4 regions of the Streptomyces taklimakanensis genome follow, and region 2 is predicted to be linked to each of the others. Evidence: riboswitches for the same ligand, from Rfam matches in the RefSeq annotation. Region 2 holds a riboswitch; each other region holds the start of a gene.

Region 1 (5,666 bases), 2.4 Mb from region 2:
CCGTGACCGCACCGCCGTCACCGCCGGCTTCGGCATGTTGCGGCTGGCGGGCGCGCCCTCGATGGGCTGGCTGGACGTGAAGACCTCCGGCGACGCGGAGATCGCCGCCATCGAGACCGCCGTCGACGAGGAGTTGGCCCGCTTCGCCGCCGAGGGGCCCACCCCCGAGGAGATGGAGCGCGCCCAGGCCCTGCTGGAGCGCGAGTGGCTGGACCGGCTGGCCACGGTCGGTGGTCGCGCCGACGAGCTGTGCCGTTACGCCGTGCTCTTCGGCGACCCCCAGCTCGCCCTGACCGCCGTGGAGCGGGTGCTCCAGGTCACCGCCGACGAGGTGCGCGAGGTGGCCGCCGCCCGCCTGCGCCCCGACAACCGCGCGGTGCTGGTCTACGAGCCCACGCAGGGGACCGCGCCGGACACCGCGGCCGAGATGGCCGACGGTGCCACCGTCTCCGACACCGCCGCCCACGACGATCAGGAGGCCGCTCAGTGAGCGACGCCACTGCCCAGCCCGCCACCGACCAGCCCCGAAACGGCGTCTCGATGGAGTTCCACCCCCAACCCCGCGGCGGCGAGCCCAGGCCGTGGGCGTTCCCGGCCCCCGAGCGCGGTGAGCTGCCCAACGGGCTGACCGTGCTGCGCTGTCACCGTCCCGGTCAGAAGGTCGTGGCCGTCGAGGTCAACCTCGCGGCACCGCTGGACGCCGAGCCCCGGGCCCAGGAGGGCGTGGCCGCGATCATGGCCCGGGCGCTGAGCGAGGGCACCGACCGGCACAGCGCCGAGGAGTTCGCCGCCGAGCTGGAGCGCTGTGGCGCCACCCTGGACGCGCACGCCGACCACCCCGGGCTGCGGGTCTCCCTGGAGGTCCCGGCCTCCCGGCTGACCCGGGCGCTCGGCCTGCTCACCGACGCGCTGCGCGCCCCCGCCTTCGCGACGGGCGAGATCGAGCGGCTGGTGCGCAACCGCCTGGACGAGATCCCGCACGAGCTGGCCAATCCCGCCCGCCGGGCGGCCATCGCGCTCTCCGCGGAGCTGTTCCCGTCCGACTCGCGGCTCTCCCGCCCCCGGCAGGGCGCGCGGGAGACGATCGAGCGCGTCGACGCCGCCGCGGTGCGCGCCTTCTACGAGGCGCATGTGCGTCCTTCGACGGCCACCGTCGTGATCGTGGGCGATTTCACGGGCATCGACCTGGACAAGGCGCTCGCCGACACCCTCGGTGGCTGGTCGGGCACCGAGGCCGGCCCCCGGCCCATGCCGCCGATCACCGCGGACGACACCGGCCGGGTGATCGTCGTGGACCGGCCCGGGGCGGTGCAGACGCAGTTGCTCGTCGGCCGGGTCGGCCCGGACCGCCACGATCGCGTCTGGCCCGCTCAGGTACTGGGGACCTACTGCCTGGGCGGCACCCTGACCTCCCGCCTGGACCGGGTGCTGCGCGAGGAGAAGGGCTACACCTACGGGGTGCGGGCGTACGCGCAGGTGCTGCGCTCCTCCTCGGAGGGCACCGGCGCGTCCCTGCTGGTGATCAACGGATCGGTGGCCACCGATGTGACGGGGCCCGCACTGGAGGACCTGTGGCGGGTGCTGCGCACCCTCGCGGAGGAGGGGCTCACCGACGCCGAGCGCGACACGGCCGTGCAGAACCTGGTGGGCGTCGCTCCGCTGCGGTACGAGACGGCGGCCGCCGTCGCGGGGACTCTGGCCGACCAGGTGGAGCAGCACCTGCCGGACGACTACCAGGCGCGGCTGTACGCCCGTCTCGCCGAGACGGGGACCGTGGAGGCCACGGCCGCGGCGGTGGCGGCCTTCCCGGCGGACCGTCTGGTGACGGTCCTGGTGGGAGACGCGTCACAGATCGCCGATCCGGTGCGGGAGCTGGGCATCGGAGAGGTGACCGTCGTCACGGACTAGCGGCCGTCGGCCGCCCCCGGTCGATCCCAACAGCGAAGGCCCTTGGTGTGGTTGTCACATCAAGGGCCTTCCTTATGTCCGCTTTGAGGCCATTCAGGGCGAGGTCCCTGTGGCATGAGCTACAAACGACCGGATTTGCTTGCTAGCTCAAATTTGTCCGTTTAGCGTCGATCTCGTTGCTCGTCAGAAGCGACCGCGGACCGCGGCCGACGGCAACCATCGCCGAATCCCCGTCGAGGGGAGCCGGGGACCCACCCTTCCGCGAGGGATGCGGAAGGAGGCCCTCTTCCGAGGCATCCGGGGTGAATCGGGCCTGCCCGCCCGTAGGAGACCTTCCTGCTCCGAACCCGTCAGCTAACCCGGTAGGCGACACGGAAGGAAAGGAGCACGCCGCTCATGGCGTTCACCCGTGCCACCGCGCAGCTCACCGAGAAGCTGAACGACACGCTGACCCGGGCCACCGGGAAGCTCACCGAGACCACCGAGGCCCTCGTCGAGAAGCACCGCCACGCCGGTCGGGCCACCCGTGCCCGCGTCGGCCTCGCCGGCGCCGCCGCCCTCGCCGCCACCGGTGTGGTCGGCGCCGTCGCCACCCCCGCCATCGCCGCCCCCGAGGGAGGCTCCGGCACCTACGCCCTGGGCTTCGTCCAGGCCGCCGCCTCCGGCGACACGATCGCCGACGAGATCAAGGCGCAGGCGCAGGCCCAGCAGCGCGTCGCCGACGCCGCGCGCAAGGCCGCAGAAGCCGAGAAGGCCGCAGAAGCCGAGAAGGCCGCCGAGGCGGAGAAGGCCGCCGAGGAGCGCGCCGCCAAGGCAGCCAAGGCCGAGAAGGCCGCCGAGGAGCGCGCCGCCAAGGCCGCCGACGACCGCGCCGAGCGCTCCGCGGAGCGTCGTTCCGCCTCCGGGTACGTCGACCCGGTCGCGGGCGTGGACACCACCACCACCTACAAGCAGGCCGGTTCCTCCTGGTCCTCCGGCAAGCACAGCGGCATCGACTTCCCGGCCAACACCGGCACCGCCGTGCGGTCCGTGGGCCCGGGCACCGTGGTGACCGTCGGCTGGGGCGGCGCGTACGGCAACCAGATCGTCATCCGCCACGACGACGGCAAGTACACCCAGTACGCCCACCTGTCGGCCACGAAGGTCTCGCCCGGCCAGAAGGTCGACGGCGGTCAGCGGATCGGCTCGGTCGGTTCCACCGGCAACAGCACCGGACCGCACCTGCACTTCGAGGCCCGCACCGGCGCGTACTACGGCTCGGACTTCAACCCCATCACCTACCTGGCCTCCAAGGGCGTCGACGTGTGACGCACGCCCCTCGGGCGGGAATCCGGCCGCGCGTCCCCTCCGGGGGGCGCGCGGCCGTGTGTTTCACGCCTCTTTCCGATGGGGCATCGGAAAACCCGTGCCGGTGGAATACAGTTCCACTCTGCGGAACTTCGGAAAACGGAGACGACGGCGGAGGTCCTGCCATGCGCATTTCCGCGCACATGGTGTGCACTGCGGTCCGCGACGACATCGTCTCCGGGGTGTTTCCGCCCGGCGCGCGCCTGACCGAGGAACTCCTCGCCCGACGCTACGGCGTCTCCCGCGTCCCGGTGCGCGAGGCTCTGCGGACCCTTGAGTCGGAGGGTTTCGTCACCTCGCGCCGCCATGTCGGCGCATGCGTCGCCGTGCCCACCGAGCAGGAGGCCGTCGACCTGCTCGACATCCGCGCCCGCCTGGAACCGCTGGGCACCGCCCGGGCCGCCCGGCGCCGCACCGAGGCCCAGTTGAGGGTGTTGCGGGGGCTGGTCCGCCTGGGGCGACAGCGCGTCACGCGCGGCCAGTTCTCCGACCTCGGGGCGTTGGAGGAGTGGTACCACGAGACGCTGGCCCAGGCGTCCGGCAGTCCCACCCTGGCCTCGCTGCTCACCCAGCTCCGCCGCAAGATCACCTGGGTCTACGCGGCGGAGCCCCCGGTGCGGGCGGCCGCCGTCTGGCAGGAGCACGGTGCCATCGTGGACGCGGTCGCACGCGGAGACGCGGAACGGGCACACGCCCTGGCGAGCGAGCACGTGGAGCGCTCGATCGCCGTCCGTCGGGAACAGAGGCCGGTGGCCGCCCGTACCGGGCACCGAAGAAACGCCGTGAGGAACGCGAAACACGCGGTAAACACGGCGCGCGACACCCCGTAACAGACAGCGTATAGACATGGGGAACGCGCCGGGAATGCGTTCGAGGAATTCCGGGGGCGGTGGGGGGCGACGGAGAAAGCAATGGAGCTCACAATCCGTCGCCATCACCCCCGTCTTGTCGGTTGAATTGCCGGGGAAGCCCGGCCGGCCGGGAATCGGGCGGCGGGCGGGCGGAAAACAGACGGCGATCAGACGGAGCCGGGGAGTTCGTCGAGCCCCTCGGAGACCAGCTTCGCCAGCCGCTCCAGGGCCTCCTCCGCGCCTTCCGCGTCCGAGGCCAGCACGATCTCGTCGCCGCCCGCCACGCCCAGCCCCAGCACCGACAGCATCGACGCGGCGTTCACCGGGTCGCCGTCGGGCCGGCCCACGGTGACGGGGAGGCCGGAGGCGGTCACGGCACGGACGAAGATCGCGGCGGGACGGGCGTGCAGGCCCTCGGGCCAGCCGACGGTGACGCGGCGCTCGGTCATGGTGCTGTCCTTCGGATCGGATCGCTTCGGTCGGTCGGGGCTGGTGCGGTCGGCGCCGCTCCGTCCGGGCCGCGACGGGCGGACCGGGCGGACCGGACCGACCGGGCGGGACCGGGCTCGGTCCAAACTCCCGATCAGCTTCGCACAGGCGGTGGGCCCCGGCCCGGAGCCGGTGCGCGTCCGCTCCGGAGCCCCCCGGCCCCCGGGTGACTAGGCTGGCCCCATGCGGACCCCGAGCGAGCCTGCCTACCCCGCCCACTGGGAAGCCGACGTGGTGCTGCGCGACGGCGGCACGGCCCGGATCCGCCCCATCACCCCCGATGACGCCGATCGTCTCGTCAGGTTCTACGAACAGGTCTCCGACCAGTCGAAGTACTACCGGTTCTTCGCGCCCTACCCCCGGCTCTCCGCCCGTGACGTGCGACGCTTCACCCACCACGACTACGTCGACCGGGTGGGGCTGGCGGCCGTCGTCGGCGACGAGTTCATCGCGACCGTCCGCTACGACCGCATCGACGCCTCCGGCCGTTCCGCCTCGGGCTCCGCCGACGAGGCCGAGGTCGCCTTCCTCGTCCGGGACGACCACCAGGGCCGAGGGGTCGGTTCGGCCCTGTTGGAACACATCGCCGCCTGTGCCCGCGAACGCGGGGTGCGGCGCTTCGTCGCCGAGGTGCTGCCCGCCAACACCAAGATGGTCAAGGTGTTCACGGACGCGGGCTACTCCCAGAAGCGCACCTTCGAGGACGGCGCGGTCCACCTGACCTTCGGCATCGAGCCCACCGAGCAGTCCCTGGCCGTGATGCGGGCCCGCGAACAGCGCGCCGAGGCCCGTTCCGTGCAGCGGCTGCTGTCCCCGGGAACGGTCGCCGTCATCGGTGTCAGCCGCGCCCCGCGCGGCGCCGGGCGCACCGTCCTGGCCGGTCTGCGCGAGGCGGGCTTCACCGGACGCGTCCACGCCGTCAACCGGGCCTTCGAGGCGGAGCGCACCGAGGTCGACTCGGTCCCCGCCCACCGCTCGGTGCGGGAGATTCCCGAGCCCGTCGACCTCGCCGTCGTCGCCGTCCCCGCCGGCGAGGTGTCGGGCGTGGTGGCCGAGTGCGGCGAGCGGGGC
Region 2 (5,666 bases):
GCCGTCCGCGTGCTCGCGGCCCACGACGAGGCGCTGCGTGAGCGGATGGAGGAGTTCCAGGCGAAGTTGAGGGAGCAGGCGGAGGAGAAGGGCCGACGGCTGCGGGCGAAGGTCGCCGCGGGCGGCGCGGGGTTCGGCTTCGGGGGCAAGTGAGATGGCCCACTCCGCGGAGTTGCTGGAGCGGGCCCGGGAGCTGCTGGCCGTCCACCCCGTGGTCGACGGCCACAACGACCTGCCGTGGGCCCTGCGCGAGCAGGTCGCCTACGACCTCGACCGCCGGGACATCGCCGGCGACCAGTCGGCCCACCTGCACACCGACATCCCGCGGCTGCGCGCCGGCGGGGTGGGGGCGCAGTTCTGGTCCGTCTACGTGCGCACCGACCTGAGCGGCGACGCCGCCGTCAGCGCCTGCCTGGAGCAGATCGACGTGGTGCGGCGGCTGGCCGACCGCCACCCGGACGACCTGCGGCTCGCCTTCACCGCCGACGACGTGGAGGCCGCGCGGAGCGAGGGCCGCATCGCCTCGCTGATGGGCGCCGAGGGCGGCCACTCCATCAACAACTCCCTCGCCACGCTGCGCGCCCTGTACCGCCTGGGCGTGCGCTACATGACGCTCACCCACAACGACACCATCGACTGGGCGGACTCGGCCACCGACGCCCCGCGCCACGACGGGTTGACCCGCTTCGGCGAGGAGGTCGTGCGGGAGATGAACCGGCTGGGGATGCTGGTGGACCTCTCCCATGTGGCGCCCGCCACCATGCGCGACGCGCTGCGGGTCTCCACGGCGCCCGTGGTCTTCTCACACTCCTCCGCCCGTGCCGTGTGCGACCACCCGCGCAACGTCCCCGACGACGTGCTGGAGGCTCTCTCGGCCAACGGCGGTGTGGCGATGGCCACTTTCGTGCCCAAGTTCGTCCTGCCCGCCGCCGTCGCCTGGACGGCGGCCGCCGACGAGAACATGCGCGCCCACGGCCTCCACCCGCTGGACGGCACCGAGCGGGGGCGCGCGGTCCAACGGGCCTTCGAGGAGGCCAACCCGCGCCCCGAGGCCACGGCGGCGACGGTCGCCGACCACCTGGACCACATGCGCGAGGTCGCCGGCATCGACCATGTCGGCATCGGCGGCGACTTCGACGGAACGGCCTTCACGCCGTCCGATCTGAGCGATGTGTCCGGTTATCCGAATCTGGTGGCGGAGTTGCTCGACCGTCGCTGGTCCGAGGCCGATCTGGCCAGGCTCACCTGGAAGAACGCGGTGCGGGTGCTCCGTGACGCGGAGGACGTCGCTCGTGACGAGCGGGCCCGTCGCGGTCCGTCCATCGCCACCATCGGGGAGCTCGACGGCTGACTTCGGGGCCGTCTCGTGACGCACCTCACGGGACGGCCTTCCGGGGGCATCGCTCTCCGTGTGGCCGGTAGTCCGTTCGCGTCATCGTCGCTGCTCACGAAGGAGCGTGACACCCCGTCAGGAACGGAGAAAAGCACTCAGGGGAGTGTGTGCGGCACGGTGGGTGACGGAGGCGGGGAACTCAAAGCCGCCGAAACGGGCGTCATGTGACCCATCGGCTTGTTGCGGCGGAAACGATGTGTTTACCGTTCTGGCCGCGCCGTACGAACGTGCGGCGGCCCGCTGTCGAACGCCGAATCCTGTCAACGGCGGCGGGCTGGACCATCCACACCACCGATGGCAGGAGCGGGGGACCCAAGGTAAGTGCCGGACCGTGAACCCACGGACGGCTTGGGGTGAAGCCATGTCGCGGCCCAGCGCCGCGGCCCGCATGGCCGGGCAACTCCAGCCCGAACCCGACAGCTCACCTCGCAGGCGTAGGAGAGGAGCACACCCATGTCCGCACGCGGACGTCACCGTCGAGTACGCAACAGCCGCCTCACCCGCCTGTCCCTGGCCATCTCCGTGGGCGGCGCCGGCGTGGCCCTCCCCTTGATCGCCACCGGCAACGCCAACGCGGCCTCCGTCGACACCTGGGAGAAGGTCGCCCAGTGTGAGAGCACGGGCAACTGGAGCATCAACACCGGCAACGGTTTCTACGGCGGCCTGCAGTTCACGCAGAGCACCTGGGCCGCCTTCGGCGGCACCGAGTACGCGCCGCGCGCCGACCTCGCCACCAAGGACCAGCAGATAGCCATCGCCGAGAAGGTGCTGGCGGGTCAGGGCCCGGGCGCCTGGCCGGTCTGCTCGGTCAAGGCCGGTCTGACCAAGGGCGGTCCGGCCCCGGCCGTCTCCCCCGACGGCGAGAGCAACCCGACCGAGCAGCGGGAGCAGGCCGCGCCGCAGCGCGCGGACCGCGCCGAGAAGGCCGAGCCCAAGGCCGAGAAGAAGGCCGAGCCCAAGGTCGAGAAGACCGAGGAGAAGGCGGAGCCCGAGGCCGCGCCGAAGTCGAGCGAGGGCACCTCCTACGAGGTCGTCGGCGGCGACACCCTCTTCAAGATCGCCACCGCCCAGGGCGTCGACGGCGGCTGGCAGCGGATCTACGAGGACAACCGCCAGGTCATCGGCGGCAACCCCGACCTGATCTACCCGGGCCAGGAGCTGACCCTGGGTGGCGTCTCCACCCAGCAGAAGGCCGCCGCCAAGCCCGAGCCCAAGGCCGCCAAGCCCGAGCCCAAGGCCGAGCCCAAGGTCGAGAAGACCGAGAAGACCGAGAAGACCGAGAAGAAGGCCGAGCCCAAGGCCGAGGCGCCGGCCGAGCGTGCCGACCGCTCCGACCGGAGCGACAACGTCTCCACCGGTGTCTCCACCGGCTACACCGCCCCGGTGAACGCCGCCCCGTCCGGCTCCTACAAGGCCTCGGGCGCCCGCTGGTCCAACGGCCACACCGGTGAGGACTTCCCCGCCGGCTCCGGCACCCCGGTGAAGGCCGTCACCAACGGCACCGTGGTCTCCGCCGGCTGGGGTGGCGCGTACGGCAACCAGGTCGTCATCCGTCACGACGACGGCCGCTACAGCCAGTACGGCCACCTGTCCTCGATCTCGGTCAACGCCGGCCAGCGGGTCGCCGTCGGTCAGCAGATCGGCGCGGTCGGCTCCACCGGCAACAGCACCGGTCCGCACCTGCACTTCGAGGTGCGCACCGCCCCCGGCTACGGCTCCGACATCGACCCGCTGGCCTACCTGCGGGCCAACGGCGTCGCCATCTGAGTCGGACCGGACCACCGGCCACGGCACCACCCGGCCCGGAACACCACGGGCCGGGTGACCCGTGACCCCCTTTCCGGGACAGCGAGAGGCGGGTGGGGGGGCGCGTACGCGCCCCCACCCCACCCGCCTCGTCCCGTTTCCGCGCCCGATCCCGTGGCCGCGGTGGAGCCCCGCCGCGGGTCAGTCGACGCAGAGGCAGAAGGGGTGGCCCGCCGGATCCAGGTAGACCCGGAAGCCGCGCTTGCCGTCGTCGTCGCCCTCGACGAGCTCCGCCCCGAGCCCCAGCACCTCGCGTTCGGCGGCGTCCAGTTCCTCCCGCGGCACGTAGAAGTCGAGGTGGAACTGCTGGGACCGCTCGGCGCTCGGCCACTGCGGCGGCACGTGTCCCTCGGCCTCCTGGAAGGCCAGCCTCCGGCCTGCCAGGGCGCCCGAGTCGAACGTCACCTCCACCCAGCGGCCCTCGCCCTCCACCCGCCCGCCCAGCATCCGGGCGTAGAAGTCGGCGAGCCTTCCGGGGGCCGGACAGTCCAGAACGACGACGGACCGAAGCGTGTTGATGGGCATGGTGTCCTCTCCCTGCGGCAGCGGTTCCCGAGGCTCGTTACCGCTTTACCGGCTCAACAGGTAACGAGTTACCCCATGATGGCGTGATACCGGTAACACGGCAAGACCGGTAACGTTGCGGGAGTGGAGCAGTCCGACGACCGGGATCCCACGCCGCCGGGGCTCCGTCCGGTGCGGGACCTGATCAACACCCTGGACGTGGAGACGGGCGCCGACGCGCTCGCCACCACGGCCGGCCTCGCCGCGTTCGCGCACCGCCACGGGTTGACCGAACCGGAGGCGGTCAAACGGAATCTTCCGGACATCGTCCGACTGCGCGAGGGGCTGCGCGCCGCCTGCCTGGCCCACACCGGCACACCGGTGCCCGAGGAGGCCCTGGCCGAACTGGACGCGGTGCTGCGCCGCGCCCCCCTCACGCTCACCCTCGACGAGGAGGGAACGGCGACGCTCGCCCCCGCCGACGGACTCACCGACGTCCCCGCCCTGACCGCGCGGATCGCGGCGGCCGTCGCCGTCGCGGCCTCCGACGGCACCTGGCGGCGCCTCAAGGTCTGCGAGGCACCCGACTGCCGGTGGGCCTACTACGACCGCAGCCCCGCCGGCCGCCGGCGCTGGTGCGACATGGCCGTCTGCGGAAGCCGGGCGAAGATGAGGGCCTACCGCGCACGACGGACGTCCGGCGCACGCGGTGGGTCAGGAACCCCCGGGAGGACATGACCGGCCGGCACCGCGCGCCACGGGCCCGGAGCGCGCGGAACCGCCGGCCCTACGCCGTCGGCCGCCCCAACGCCCGGAACGACCAGCCCGCCTTGCGCCACAGCACCGGATCCAGGGTGTTGCGGCCGTCGAGGACGCGCCGCCGGGCCACCGCCTCGCCCAGCACCTGCGGGTCCAGCTCCCGGAACTCCCGCCACTCCGTCAGGTGCAGCACCACGTCCGCGCCGCGCACCGCGTCCAGCGCGCTCTCGGCGTACCCCAGCGTGGGGAAGACCCGGCGGGCGTTCTCCATCCCCTTCGGGTCGTACACCGTCACCTGGCCGCCCTGGAGGTGGATCTGCCCGGCCACGTTCAACGCCGGCGAGTCGCGCACGTCGTCGGAGTCCGGTTTGAACGTCGCGCCCAGCACCGCCACCCGTTGCCCGAGGAACGCGCCGCCGACCGTCTCGCGGGCCAGGTCCACCATGTGGGAGCGGCGGCGCATGTTGATCGAGTCGACCTCCCGCAGGAACGTCAGCGCCTGGTCCGCGCCCAACTCGCCGGCCCGCGCCATGAACGCCCGGATGTCCTTCGGCAGGCAGCCACCGCCGAAACCGATCCCGGCCCGCAGGAACTTCCGGCCGATCCGGTCGTCGTGACCGAGCGCCTCCGCCAGCTTCACCACGTCGCCGCCCGCGGTCTCGCAGACCTCCGCCATGGCGTTGATGAACGAGATCTTGGTCGCCAGGAAGGAGTTCGCGGCCGTCTTCACCAGCTCGGCCGTCGGGAAGTCCGTCACCACGAACGGCGAGCCCTCCGCGATCGGCTTCGCGTAGACCTCGCGCAGCAGTTCCTCGGCGCGCTCCGAGCGCACTCCCACCACGATCCGGTCCGGGCGGAGGGTGTCCTCGATGGCGAAGCCCTCGCGCAGGAACTCCGGATTCCAGGCCAGTTCGGCCGCCTCGCCCGCCGGGGCCAGCTCCGTCAGCCGCCGCGCCAACCTCTCCGCGCTGCCCACCGGCACCGTCGACTTGCCCACCACCAGTGCCGGGCGCGTCAGGTGGGGGGCGAGCGAGTCGACGGCGCGGTCCACGTAGGACATGTCGCACGCGTACTCGCCCTGCTTCTGCGGCGTGTTCACACAGACGAAGTGGACGTCGCCGAACGTCCCCACCTCCTCCCAGGAGGTGGTGAAGCGCAGCCGTCCCGTCGAGCCGGCCACCCCGGCGACGTGGCGGCGCAGCAG
Region 3 (5,666 bases), 560 kb from region 2:
TCCAACACCTCCGTCTCCCGTTCGGTGAGGGCCTGTTCGGTCATCGCCAGCAGCGGCGGGAGCTGCTCCGGGGCGCGGGCACTGGCCAGGACGGAGGCGACCGTGGGGCGGCCGGCGAGCCAGGCCAGGGCGACGGTGGCGGGGTCGGTGCCGCGCGCGGCGGCGACCTCGTCCAGGGCCGCCAGGACCCGGCGTCCCCGTTCGGTCTCCAGGTGCTTCGCCGCGCTGCCCGCGCGGGCCCCGTCGGGCGCCGCGCCGGGGCGGTACTTGCCGGTGAGGAAACCGGCGGCCAGGGCGTAGTAGGGGACCGTGGCCAGGTCGTGGCGCGCGGCCACATCGCGCAGCGGCCCCTCGTAGGTGTCGCGCGAGACCAGGCTGTAGTGGGGTTGGAGGGCGACGTAGCGGGCGCGTCCCTCGCGGGCGGAGAAGGCCAGGGACGCCTCCAACCGCTCGGCGGAGATGTTGGAGGCGCCGATCTCGCGGACCTTGCCCGCGCGCACGAGATCGTCGAGGGCGGTGACGATCTCCTCCACCTCGACCGACTCGTCGTCGCGGTGGGTGTAGTAGAGGTCGATGTGGTCGGTGCCCAGGCGGCGCAGGGAGTCCTCGGCCGCGGCCTTGATGGTGGCGGCCGACAGTCCCCTGCGGTCGGGGTGGGAGCCGACCTTGGTGGCGATGACGACGTCGTCGCGGTTGCCGCGCGCGGCCAGCCAGCGGCCGATCACGGTCTCCGACTCGCCGCCGCTGTTGCCCTCGGCCCAGGCCGAGTAGGAGTCGGCGGTGTCGACGAAGGTGCCGCCGGCCTCGGTGTAGGCGTCCAGAACGGCGAAGGACTGCCGCTCGTCCGCCGTCCAGCCGAAGACGCTCCCGCCCAGAGCGAGGGGGGAGACGGTGAGGCCGCCGATCCTGCGCGGAGCACCGCTCGTGCCGGGCGGGCCCGGCGTGTCGGAGGCGCGGGGGGCGTGGGACGTGCGGGACGTGCGAGGTGTGTCGGTCATGGGAGACGGTTACCACGCGCGGCGCCGGGTCATGGGTCGGGGCGCGGCGGGAACCGGCGGCCCTGGCGTCGGGGGGTGGTCCACCAGGGCCGCCGGGGTTCGGGGCCGGACCGGGAGCGGTGCCGGGAACGGTGCCGGGAACGAGGGTCCGTCCGGCGGCCGGACGGACCCGGACGCCGCCTCGTCCCCTCCTGTGGTCGGCCGACGTGCGTCGACGGTGTGCGAGGCGGCGGCCGGGAACGGGGACCGGAGGATCGGAGGCTTCCGGTCCGGGCCGGGCCGGACGGCGGCGACGGCCCGTCCGGGGCTGGTCAGATGGACTGGCCCTTGTCGCGCAGCCAGGCCAGCGGGTCGATCGGGGCGCCGCCGCCGGGACGGACCTCCAGGTGGAGGTGCGCGCCGGTGGAGTTGCCGGTGGAGCCGACGCGGCCGATGACGTCGCCGGTGGTCACCTTGCCGCTGGTCACCGTCATCGAGGACAGGTGGCAGTACCAGATCTCGGTGCCGTCGTCGAGCCTGAGGACGACGCGGTAGCCGTAGGAGCCGGCCCAGCCCGCCTCGACGATCTCGCCGCTGTGCACCGCCTTGACGGGGGTGCCGGTCGGGGCGGCGAAGTCCAGGCCGGTGTGGTTGTTGGCCCACATCGAACCGGAGGCGCCGAAGTGGGAGGTGAGCTGATAGGAGGTGAGCGGAAGGGTGTAGCCGGCCGCGAGCTTGGCCAGGCGCTCGGCCTCGGCCTTGCGGGCCGCCTCCTCGGCGGCCTTGCGCTTGCGCTCGGCCTCCTCCTTCGCGGCCTTGTCCGCGGCCTCCTCGGCCGCCTTCTCCGCGGCCTGCTCGGCGGCGGCCTCGACCGCCGCCTGGGCGGCGTTCGACTGCTGCCGGTCGGCCTGCTGGAGGATCCGGGCCCGCAGCGCCTCGCCGGGGTCCGAGCTCAGGGTGGTGGTGGCACCGGCGTCACCGGTGTCCGGACCGGCCTGGGCGAGGGTGTCGCCGAAGTCGCCGAAGGGAGCGTCGGACTCGGTGCCGGGCTCGGCATCGGGGCCGGAGCCCTTGTCGGACTCCGTTATGAGCCCGCCGACACCGGGGATGTTCTCGGCCACCTCGCCCAGGTCGGGCAGGGAGATGGGGGCGGGGGCCTTCTCCTTGGCGGTGGCGATGCCGCCCGCGCCGACCGCCGCGATCATGCCGACGCCCAGGACGGCTCCGCTGCGCGCCATGCCGTTGCGCTGCTTGACCACGCGGTGTCGACCCCGGACCGGGCGGACGGATTCCTCGGTGGGATTCCACACCTGTCGGTCCTCGTCGCCGGCCGGACCGAACGGGGCGAAGGTGGCGGTGTGCGGATCGTACGAGACCTCGGGGGCCTCGGGGGCCGGACTGCTGGACGCCACGGAGGCGCTCTCCTTTCCTTCCTTCTCGCCTACCGGGTTAGCTGACGGGTTCGGAGCAGGAAGGTCTCCTACGGAGCCGCACGGGCACGCCCGGCGGTCCGATTCACCCCAAGAGGTGGTTCCCCGGTTCCCTGGACGCGGCCCCGCGATCGGCGGGGCAGCGCCTTCGGAATTCGGCGACGGCGCACGGTGTCGCCTCCTTCGGCGACAGTGACGACCGCGCTGCGTTATCGAACGTTAATAGAGGAGCGCGCCGGTTTCCAAGTCTCCCCTTCAAAGCGTGGGTAATTTCCGGGGGGACCTAACAGGCCATTTCCCCCTCAATTCGGGCGAGTTGGCCGCCACTTTCCCGAGGGAGAGAACAACGCTCTTATCTGACGGTGCCTCATTTGTTATGCGGAGGGAGGTGTCGCGGACACGGACGGTCATCACCCGGTGGGTGGCGGATCCGGATCGCGCATGACCGCCAACAGCGCCATGTCGTCGTCCTGCCCCCCGGCCGTGTGCGCGTGGACCTCCGCCAGGAGCCCGTCCAGGAGGGCGTCCGGGCCGGGGAAGCGGCGGCCGCGCAACCAGGGCACCGGATCGTAGAAGGCACCCGCCGCGTCACGTGCCTCGGTCAGCCCGTCGGTGTGGACCAGCAGCAGGGCTCCCGGTGGGAACGGCGCCACGGCGACGGAGCCGCCCGTACCGTCCCCCAGCCTCCCCAGTCCCAGCGGCAACCCGTACGCGTCCGGTTCCAGCGCCCGCACCGAGCCGCCGCCGGGAGGCAGCAGCAGGGGAGGCGGATGCCCCCGGTTGACGACCCGCACCTCCCTCGGACCGTCGCCCTCCGACACCTCGACCAGGACGGCGGTGACGAACCCCTCCCGGTTGCCCTCGTCGTCTCTCCACAGCCCCCGCTCCCGCTCCCGTTCCAGGGAGCGCTCCACCCGGTCCGCGACGTCCGACAGCTCCGGCTCGGTCCCGGCCGCCTCCCGGAAGGCGCCGAGCACGACGGTGACGACGGTGACCGCCCCCAGCCCGCTGCCCCTGACGTCGCCCACCAGCGCCCGGATCCCGTACGGCGTCCGCTGCACGCAGTACAGGTCCCCGCCGATCCGGGTGTCGAGATGCGCCGTCTCGTAGCGTGCCGCGATTCTCAGGTCCCCGATCCGGTCGGGCGGGGCGGGCAGCACGGCCAGTTGGACGGCCTCGGCGATGCCCCGGGCCGTGGCCGCGCGGGTGTCGCTGCGCTCCACGACGCGGTTGACGGCGACGGCCAGCAGACCGACGGTGACGGTCGTCGACAGCCGCAGCGTGGTCTCCATCGCCGGAACCCGGTCCGCCCACAACAGCAGGACGCAGGAGGTGAGCGCCGACGCCACCGCCGTGGCCACCGTGCCGCGGAACGTCCACAGGGCCGCCGCGATCAGGGGAGCGGCGGAGAACGTCGCCTCGATCAACACGTTGGGCGGGGTCAGCAGGTTGGTGAACAGACCGGTCAGGAGCAGCAGCAGGGGAAGCAGCCACGGCGGGCGCCCGAGCACGGGAACGGCGCGGAAGCGCTCCCTGCCGCCGCCCGTCTCCCGCTGTCCCTCGCCGCGCACCTCTCCAATCTGCCCCTCCCGCGACCGTCCGGCGAGTCGATCAACGCCGTACGGACGACCGCGGCCACGGTCCGCCCACCCGACCCGGCCCGACCCCGCCCGACCCGACCCGGCCCGACCCGGCTCCGGGCCTACCGGCGTCCGGCGAGTCCGCGCCGCACCCCGTACACGGCGGCACCGACGGCCAGCACCGCGCACCCGGCGACGACCGACGCGGCCGGCAGCGCGAGGGCCAGCACCGCGCACCCGACCAGCCCGACGACGGGGACGACCCGCGGCGGACGTCCCTCGGCGGAGGTGAGCGTCCGGGCGGAGGCGTTGGCGATCGCGTAGTAGGTCAGCACCCCGAAGGAGGAGAAGCCGATCGCGCCGCGCACGTCCGCGGTCGCCGCCACCACGGCCACCACCGCGCCGACGACCAGTTCGGCGCGGTGCGGCACCCCGGTGCGGGGGTGGACGGCGGACAGCGCGGGCGGCAGGTGACGGTCGCGGGCCATGGCCAGGGTGGTGCGCGACACCCCGAGGATCAGCGCCAGCAGCGAGCCCAGCGCGGCCACCGCCGCCCCGACCCGCACCACCGGCGCCAGTTCCGGCACCCCCGCCGCCCGCGCGGCGTCGGCCAGCGGCGCGTCCGCTCCGGCCAGTCCGCCGGGGCCGAGCGCGGCCAGCGCTGCCACGGCCACGGCGGCGTACACGACCAGGGTGATGCCCAGCGCCAGGGGGATCGCTCGGGGGATCGTGCGCTCCGGATCGCGTACCTCCTCCCCCAGCGTGGCGATCCGCGCGTACCCGGCGAAGGCGAAGAACAGCAGACCGGCGGCCTGGAGGACACCCGCGACGGTGACGTCCGAACCGATCTCCAGCCGGGCCGCGTCCGCCTCGCCGGAGGTCAGGCAGGCGACCACGACGGCGGCCAGCACCGCCAGGACGACCGCCACGATCGCGCGGGTCAGCCGGACCGCCTTCCGTACCCCGGCGTAGTTGACGGCGGTCAGCGCCACGACGGCGGCGACCGCGACGGCACGGGCGTGCTCCGGCCACGCGTACAGGCCCACCGTCAGGGCCATCGCCGCGCACGAGGCGGTCTTGCCGACCACGAAGCCCCAGCCCGCCAGGTAGCCCCAGAACTCGCCCAGTCGCTCGCGGCCGTAGACGTAGGTGCCGCCGGACTGCGGGTGGCGGGCGGCCAACCGGGCCGAGGAGGTCGCGTTGCAGTACGCCACGACCGCCGCCAGCGCCAGGCCCGGCAGCAGCCCGGAGCCCGCCGCGCGCGCGGCGGGCGCGAAGGCCGCGAAGACCCCGGCGCCGATCATCGACCCCAGACCGATCACCACCGCGTCGGTGGTCCCCAGACGTCGCCGCAGCCGCCCGTCCGCCTCCCCGGGTGTCCGGGCCCGTGACCCGCTCATCGCCGTTCCACCCTTCGCCTCCCCGCCCCGCGCCGTGTTCCCCGCCGCGACGCTTCCCCGTCCCGCCGGACAGTACACCGACCGCCCCGGCCGCCACGGACGCGACGAACGTCGGCCGAGCGGCTGTCGCGCCTGCCGTCTTCGGGGGATCACCAGCGGTCCGCACCGGCCGGCGGGGTGGGACGGGTCGGTGGCCGGGAGGCGCGCGCACCGATCGACGCGGGGCCGCCGGCCGCGACCGTGGCGCGGACCCGCCTCCGGGCTCGGTCCCCCCGACCG
Region 4 (5,666 bases), 3.2 Mb from region 2:
GTGGATGGCCGACACGGACGAGGGCGGCTGGGAGCGGTTCGCCACGGGCGCCTTCGACGCGCTGCGGGGACTGGTCGCCGAGCTCGGGCCGGGACGCGACGCCGTCGTGGTCACCTCGGGCGGGGTGCTGGCGGCCCTGTGCGGGAGGCTGCTGTCCGCTCCCCCGGCCGGGATCGTGGCGCTGAACCGGGTGGTCGTCAACGCGGCGATCACCACCGTCGTCGCGGGCTCGGCCGGCGTGAGCCTGCTGTCCTTCAACGACCACGCCCACTTCGTCGGGGACCGGCGCCCGCTGCTCACCTACCGCTGACGGCCGGAAGGACGCCCCCCGGAGACGGGAACCGCCCCGGCCGGGGACGAGGCCCGGCCGGGGCGGGAGTGCCCTGGGGTCGGCGTGTCAGCCGAGCGAGGCGAGGGCCTGGTTGAAGGTCTTCGACGGACGCATGACCGCCGAGGCCTTGGCCGGGTCGGGGCGGTAGTAGCCGCCGATGTCGGCCGGGGAGCCCTGGACCGCGGCCAGCTCGTCCACGATCGTCTGCTCGTTCTCGGACAGTCGCCGGGCGAGCGGGGCGAACGCCTGGGCCAGCTCGGCGTCGTCGGTCTGCTCGGCCAGTTCCCGGGCCCAGTACAGCGCCAGGTAGAAGTGGCTGCCGCGGTTGTCGATGCCGCCCAGGCGGCGGCTGGGGGACTTGTCCTCGTTGAGGAAGGTGGCCGTGGCGCGGTCGAGGGTGTCGGCGAGCACCTGGGCGCGCGCGTTGCCCGTGGTCTGCGCGAGGTGCTCGAAGCTGACGGCCAGGGCCAGGAACTCGCCCAGGCTGTCCCAGCGCAGGTAGTTCTCCTTGACCAGCTGCTGGACGTGCTTGGGGGCCGAGCCGCCGGCACCGGTCTCGAACAGGCCGCCGCCGTTCATCAGCGGGACGACGGAGAGCATCTTGGCGCTGGTGCCCAGCTCCAGGATCGGGAAGAGGTCGGTCAGGTAGTCGCGCAGCACGTTGCCGGTGACCGAGATGGTGTTCTCGCCGCGGCGGATCCGCTCCAGGGAGAACCTGATGGCGTCGACCGGCGCCATGATCTCGATCCGCAGGCCCTCGGTGTCGTGCTCGGGCAGGTAGGCCCGGACCTTCTCGATCAGCCTGGCGTCGTGGGCGCGGGTCTCGTCCAGCCAGAACACCGCCGGGTCGCCGGTGGCGCGGGCGCGGGTGACGGCGAGCTTGACCCAGTCGCGGATCGGGTCGTCCTTGGTCTGGCACATGCGGAAGATGTCGCCGGCGCCGACCGTCTGCTCCAGGACCACGTTGCCGTCACCGTCGGTGACCCGCACCGTGCCGGTGGCGGGGACCTCGAAGGTCTTGTCGTGGCTTCCGTACTCCTCGGCCTTCTGGGCCATCAGACCGACGTTGGGCACCGACCCCATGGTGGCGGGGTCGAAGGCGCCGTTGGCGCGGCAGTCGTCGATGACGGCCTGGTAGATGCCGGCGTAGGAGCTGTCGGGGAGGACGGCGAGGGTGTCGTGCTCCTGGCCGTCGGGGCCCCACATGTGGCCGGAGGTGCGGATCATCGCCGGCATGGAGGCGTCGACGATGACGTCGCTGGGGACGTGCAGGTTGGTGATGCCGCGGTCGGAGTCGACCATGGCCAGGTCCGGGCCCTCGTTCAGCTCGGCCTCGAAGGACTCCTTGATCTTCGCGCCCTCGGGCAGCGACTCCAGGCCCGTGAGGATGGCGCCCAGACCGTCGTTGGGGCTCAGCCCGGCCGCGGCGAGGGTCTCGCCGTACTCGGCGAACGTCTTCGGGAAGAAGGCGCGCACCGCGTGGCCGAAGATGATCGGGTCGGAGACCTTCATCATGGTGGCCTTCAGGTGCACGGAGAACAGCACGCCCTCGGTCTTGGCACGCTCGACCTGCCGCTTCAGGAACTCGCGCAGCGCGGCGACCCGCATGACGGCCGCGTCGACGACCTCACCGGCCAGGACGGGCACGGACTCGCGCAGAACGGTGGTGCTGCCGTCGTCCCCGACCAGCTCGATGCGCAGCGAGCCGGCCTTGTCGATCACCGCGGACTTCTCGGTGGAGCGGAAGTCGTCGACGCCCATGGTCGCGACGTTCGTCTTGGACTCGGGGGTCCAGGCGCCCATGCGGTGCGGGTGGGCCTTGGCGTAGTTCTTCACCGAGGCGGGGGCGCGGCGGTCGGAGTTGCCCTCGCGCAGCACCGGGTTGACGGCGCTGCCCTTGACCTTGTCGTAACGGGCGCGGATCTCGCGCTCCTCGTCGGTCCTGGGGTCGTCCGGGTAGTTCGGCAGGGCGTAGCCCTGCTCCTGCAGCTCGGCGATGGCGGCCTTCAGCTGGGGGATCGAGGCCGAGATGTTGGGCAGCTTGATGATGTTGGCGCCGGGGGTCTTGGCCAGCTCGCCGAGTTCGGAGAGCGCGTCGTCGATCCGCTGCTCCTCCTTGAGGTACTCGGGGAAGACCGCGATGATCCGGCCCGCCAGGGAGATGTCACGGCTCTCCACGGCGACACCGGCCTTGGAGGCGTAGGCCTTGATCACCGGCAGGAACGAATGGGTCGCCAGGGCCGGGGCCTCGTCGGTGTGTGTGTAGATGATGGTCGAGTCAGTCACCGTGTGCTCCGCTCCACGTCTGCAACATTGCTCGACATCAAGATATCCCGTTGCCGGCCCTTCCCCTAAAGGACCCTGCCCCTCCGGATCCTCCCGTGCGTCCGCCGGTTCCTCCGGAGGCCGCTTGGCCGTCCCGAGCGGCACGAGGAGGGCGCCGCGAGGGGAGTCGCCCGGGGAACGGGGGCTCTCCCCTCACCCGGCCGTCGCTCCGGAACCGCCCGGCGCGGGGCGGTCCCGAAGCGACGGCGAGGGGCCCGGATCAGTACGGACCGTTGACGTTGTCGATCGAGCCGTAGCGGTCGGCCGCGTAGTTGCAGGCCGCCACGATGTTGGCCACCGGGTCGTACTGGCTGTTGGCCGTGCCCGGGACGTGGTAGGCGTCGAAGGTCGGCTTGATGACCTGGAGCAGGCCGATGGAGGGGGTGCCGCGCTGGGCGTTGATGTCCCAGTTGTTGACCGCGTTCGGGTCACCGCCCGACTCGCGCATGATGTTGCGGTGGATCCCCTCGTAGCTGCCGGGGATGCCGTTGGCCCGCATGATGTCCAGGGCCTCGCGGATCCAGCCGTCCAGGGTGTCCGGGTAGTCCTGCTCGGACTGCTGCGCGGTCCGCTCGTCCTGTGTGGCGGTGCGGGCCCGGGTGCGCTCCGAGCGGTCGGCGCGGTCAGTGTCGGCCCGCCGGGCGTCCAGGGTGAGCTCCTGGCCGGGGAAGATCAGGTGCGGGTTGCCGCCCACGGTCTCCCGGTTGGCCTCGTAGACGGCCTCCCAGCCGCCCTCGACGCCGTGGTCGGTGGCGATCCGGTGCAGGGTGTCGCCGCTGACGACGGTGTGGGAGTCCGCGGCCGCGGACTTCCCGTCCCGGCCGTCCTTCCCGATCACGGTGGCGGACCCCGTCTGCGGGGCGGTGGCGTTGTCGGGCGTTCCGGTGTCCTGACCGAGGCCGGCCGCGGGCCCGCAGGTGGGCCAGGCTCCCGGACCCTGGAGGTCGAGCAGGTTCTCGGCGACGGCGATCTGCTCGTCCTTGCCGGCGAGGTCGGCGCGCGGAGCGTACTCGGTGCCGCCGGCGGCCTCCCAGCTGGACTGCGAGAACTGCAGTCCGCCGTGGTAGCCGTTTCCGGTGTTGATGGACCAGTTGCCGCCGCTCTCGCACTCGGCGACCTTCTCCCACACGGAGACGGAGGCCGCGTTGGCGCTTCCCGCGGCGACCATCGGGGCCGCGATTCCCGCGCCGCCGGCCGCGGCGACCAGGGAAATGCGGGAGAATTGACGGGAAATCAGGGTCTTGCTCGGACGACGGTGGCGACCACGAGACATGGGTGTGAGTCCTCTCCCACGCCTGCGGAGTTAGCTGTCGGATTCGGGCCGGAGCAGCCCGGCCTTTCCCCGGTGCGCCAGGGCACCCGGAGACAAGGCTTCACCCCAAGCCGGACCGCCAAAAAGACGTGCGGTCGCGGCACTTACTCGGTTTCCCCGCTCCTGCCGCGGTCGGCTGCGCTCTCTCCACCGGCCGGGCGGCAGGACTCGGCGTCCCGGTGGTGGAGCCTCCGCGATGCCGCGGAGGCGAGGACACATAAACACAGGCAATTCACAGAGACAAGGCGCCGAGCGACCGGATTCCCTCCCCTTGTCACCGAGACGCGGATTTCGACCACCGTACGCACAGGATCTTCACCGTTTCCCGACCCCTCGAAAGGACCGAGGGACGGTCAGATCTCCGTGCGGGGCGGGGAGTCCGAGACGCGGAGGATTTCGATCTCCCAGGGCGCGCGCACCGGGGCGGCACGGATGTGACTCCGGGCACACCATCGAGAAAGACCCGCCTTTACATCGCCCCATTCCAGGCTTAACAGCTTTACCGCCCAGGAAAGAGCAAGCGGACCGATTCCCCGAATTCCGGCGGGCCCGCGCCACACGACCGGGAGGCCCCGCGCCGCACACGAGGAGCCCTGCCCCCCGGGGTCCCGAGGCCCTCGGCCGACACGCCGCCCCGCGGATCGAGCACCCGGCCCGCCCGCTCCGGCGTGGGACCCTCGACCTCCTCCTCGACTCGGGCACGGAAGGGAACGCCGGGGAGCGGCACGGGAACGCCGCTCCCCGCCGATCGGCGCGCGGGGCCTTCCCCGAGGGTCCCTACGCTCCCGGCCCGGGCGCCTTCCTCGCCACATAGACGGTGTTGGTCGCCGCTTCCCGTCGAAAGGGACTGTCGAAGCCCACGACGTGGGCTTCCGCCGTGGCGAAGACCTCCGTGAGCACGGCGGTGAACGGCTCGTCCGGCGGGTCGTCGGACCACAGGGCGAAGACGCCGCCGGGGTGGAGGTGTTCGGCCAGCGAGCGCATCCCGGCCTCCTCGTAGAACGGTGCGTGACTCGGGTGCAGCACGTGGCGCGGCGAGTGGTCGACGTCCAGCAGGACCGCGTGGAACCGACGCCCCGGCCGCCCGGGGTCCAGCCCGCCGGCGCCGCCGGCCATCGCGAAGAAGTCGCCGTGGACGAGTCGGCAGCGCCGGTCCGACACCAGCCGCGCGCCCAGCGGCACCCGTTTCTCCTCGTGCCACCGGATGACGTCGGGGAGGGCGTCGACGACGATCAGCGAGCGCACCCGCGCGTCCTCCAGCGCGGCCCGGGCGGTGTACCCGAGGCCGAGTCCGCCCACCGCGACGTCCAGGCCGGTGCCGTCGTCCGGGAGCGCCGCCAGACCGAGCCGGGCCAGTTCCGTCTCACCGGCCGTGAAGAGGCTGGACATGAGGAACTCGTCGCCGAGCTTGACCTCGTACACGTCCTCGCCGGTCACCGGGTCCCGTCGGCGTCGCAGACTGATGTCGCCCATCGGGGTGGGGCGCCAGTCGATCTCCTCGAAACGCAGGCTCATGTGTTCGCTCCCGATGTCGGCGGCGGGCGTCGGAGAAGTCGGAGAAGGGAGCCGGTCAGGCGTCGATGACCACGGGGATGATCATCGGCTTGCGGCGGTAGGTGCGGAAGGCCCAGGAGGCCACGGCACGGGCGATGAGCTGTTCGAGCTGGTGCGCCTCGCCGACTCCCTCCTCGGCCGCGC

The links. Region 2 has a riboswitch for cyclic di-AMP ahead of F0L17_RS09340 (transglycosylase family protein). Riboswitches for the same ligand answer to the same signal wherever they lie in the genome.
Region 1: linked by a shared signal. The riboswitch ahead of F0L17_RS28100 (M23 family metallopeptidase) and the one ahead of F0L17_RS09340 (transglycosylase family protein) in region 2 are both predicted to bind cyclic di-AMP.
Region 3: linked by a shared signal. The riboswitch ahead of F0L17_RS11790 (peptidoglycan DD-metalloendopeptidase family protein) and the one ahead of F0L17_RS09340 (transglycosylase family protein) in region 2 are both predicted to bind cyclic di-AMP.
Region 4: linked by a shared signal. The riboswitch ahead of F0L17_RS23450 (transglycosylase family protein) and the one ahead of F0L17_RS09340 (transglycosylase family protein) in region 2 are both predicted to bind cyclic di-AMP.

Annotation. Positions count from the first base shown of each region.
Region 1 is NZ_WIXO01000001.1:4,526,233-4,531,898, forward strand. It holds gene F0L17_RS20050 (M16 family metallopeptidase) at 1-490, shown strand, start outside; gene F0L17_RS20055 (M16 family metallopeptidase) at 541-1,908, shown strand; cyclic di-AMP (ydaO/yuaA leader) riboswitch at 2,119-2,292, shown strand; gene F0L17_RS28100 (M23 family metallopeptidase) at 2,305-3,216, shown strand; gene F0L17_RS20065 (GntR family transcriptional regulator) at 3,381-4,085, shown strand; gene F0L17_RS20070 (HPr family phosphocarrier protein) at 4,274-4,555, opposite strand; gene F0L17_RS20075 (bifunctional acetate--CoA ligase family protein/GNAT family N-acetyltransferase) at 4,779-5,666, shown strand, end outside.
Region 2 is NZ_WIXO01000001.1:2,151,707-2,157,372, reverse strand. It holds gene purE (5-(carboxyamino)imidazole ribonucleotide mutase) at 1-153, shown strand, start outside; gene F0L17_RS09345 (dipeptidase) at 155-1,351, shown strand; cyclic di-AMP (ydaO/yuaA leader) riboswitch at 1,635-1,843, shown strand; gene F0L17_RS09340 (transglycosylase family protein) at 1,847-3,160, shown strand; gene F0L17_RS09335 (VOC family protein) at 3,341-3,724, opposite strand; gene F0L17_RS09330 (CGNR zinc finger domain-containing protein) at 3,848-4,441, shown strand; gene F0L17_RS09325 (UDP-glucose dehydrogenase family protein) at 4,491-5,666, opposite strand, start outside.
Region 3 is NZ_WIXO01000001.1:2,713,234-2,718,899, forward strand. It holds gene F0L17_RS11785 (aldo/keto reductase) at 1-998, opposite strand, end outside; gene F0L17_RS11790 (peptidoglycan DD-metalloendopeptidase family protein) at 1,310-2,389, opposite strand; cyclic di-AMP (ydaO/yuaA leader) riboswitch at 2,402-2,542, opposite strand; gene F0L17_RS11795 (PP2C family protein-serine/threonine phosphatase) at 2,818-3,978, opposite strand; gene F0L17_RS11800 (APC family permease) at 4,110-5,387, opposite strand.
Region 4 is NZ_WIXO01000001.1:5,324,700-5,330,365, reverse strand. It holds gene F0L17_RS23460 (histidine phosphatase family protein) at 1-310, shown strand, start outside; gene F0L17_RS23455 (NADP-dependent isocitrate dehydrogenase) at 398-2,617, opposite strand; gene F0L17_RS23450 (transglycosylase family protein) at 2,877-3,824, opposite strand; cyclic di-AMP (ydaO/yuaA leader) riboswitch at 3,936-4,115, opposite strand; gene F0L17_RS23445 (spermidine synthase family protein) at 4,746-5,483, opposite strand; gene F0L17_RS23440 (ribonuclease J) at 5,539-5,666, opposite strand, start outside.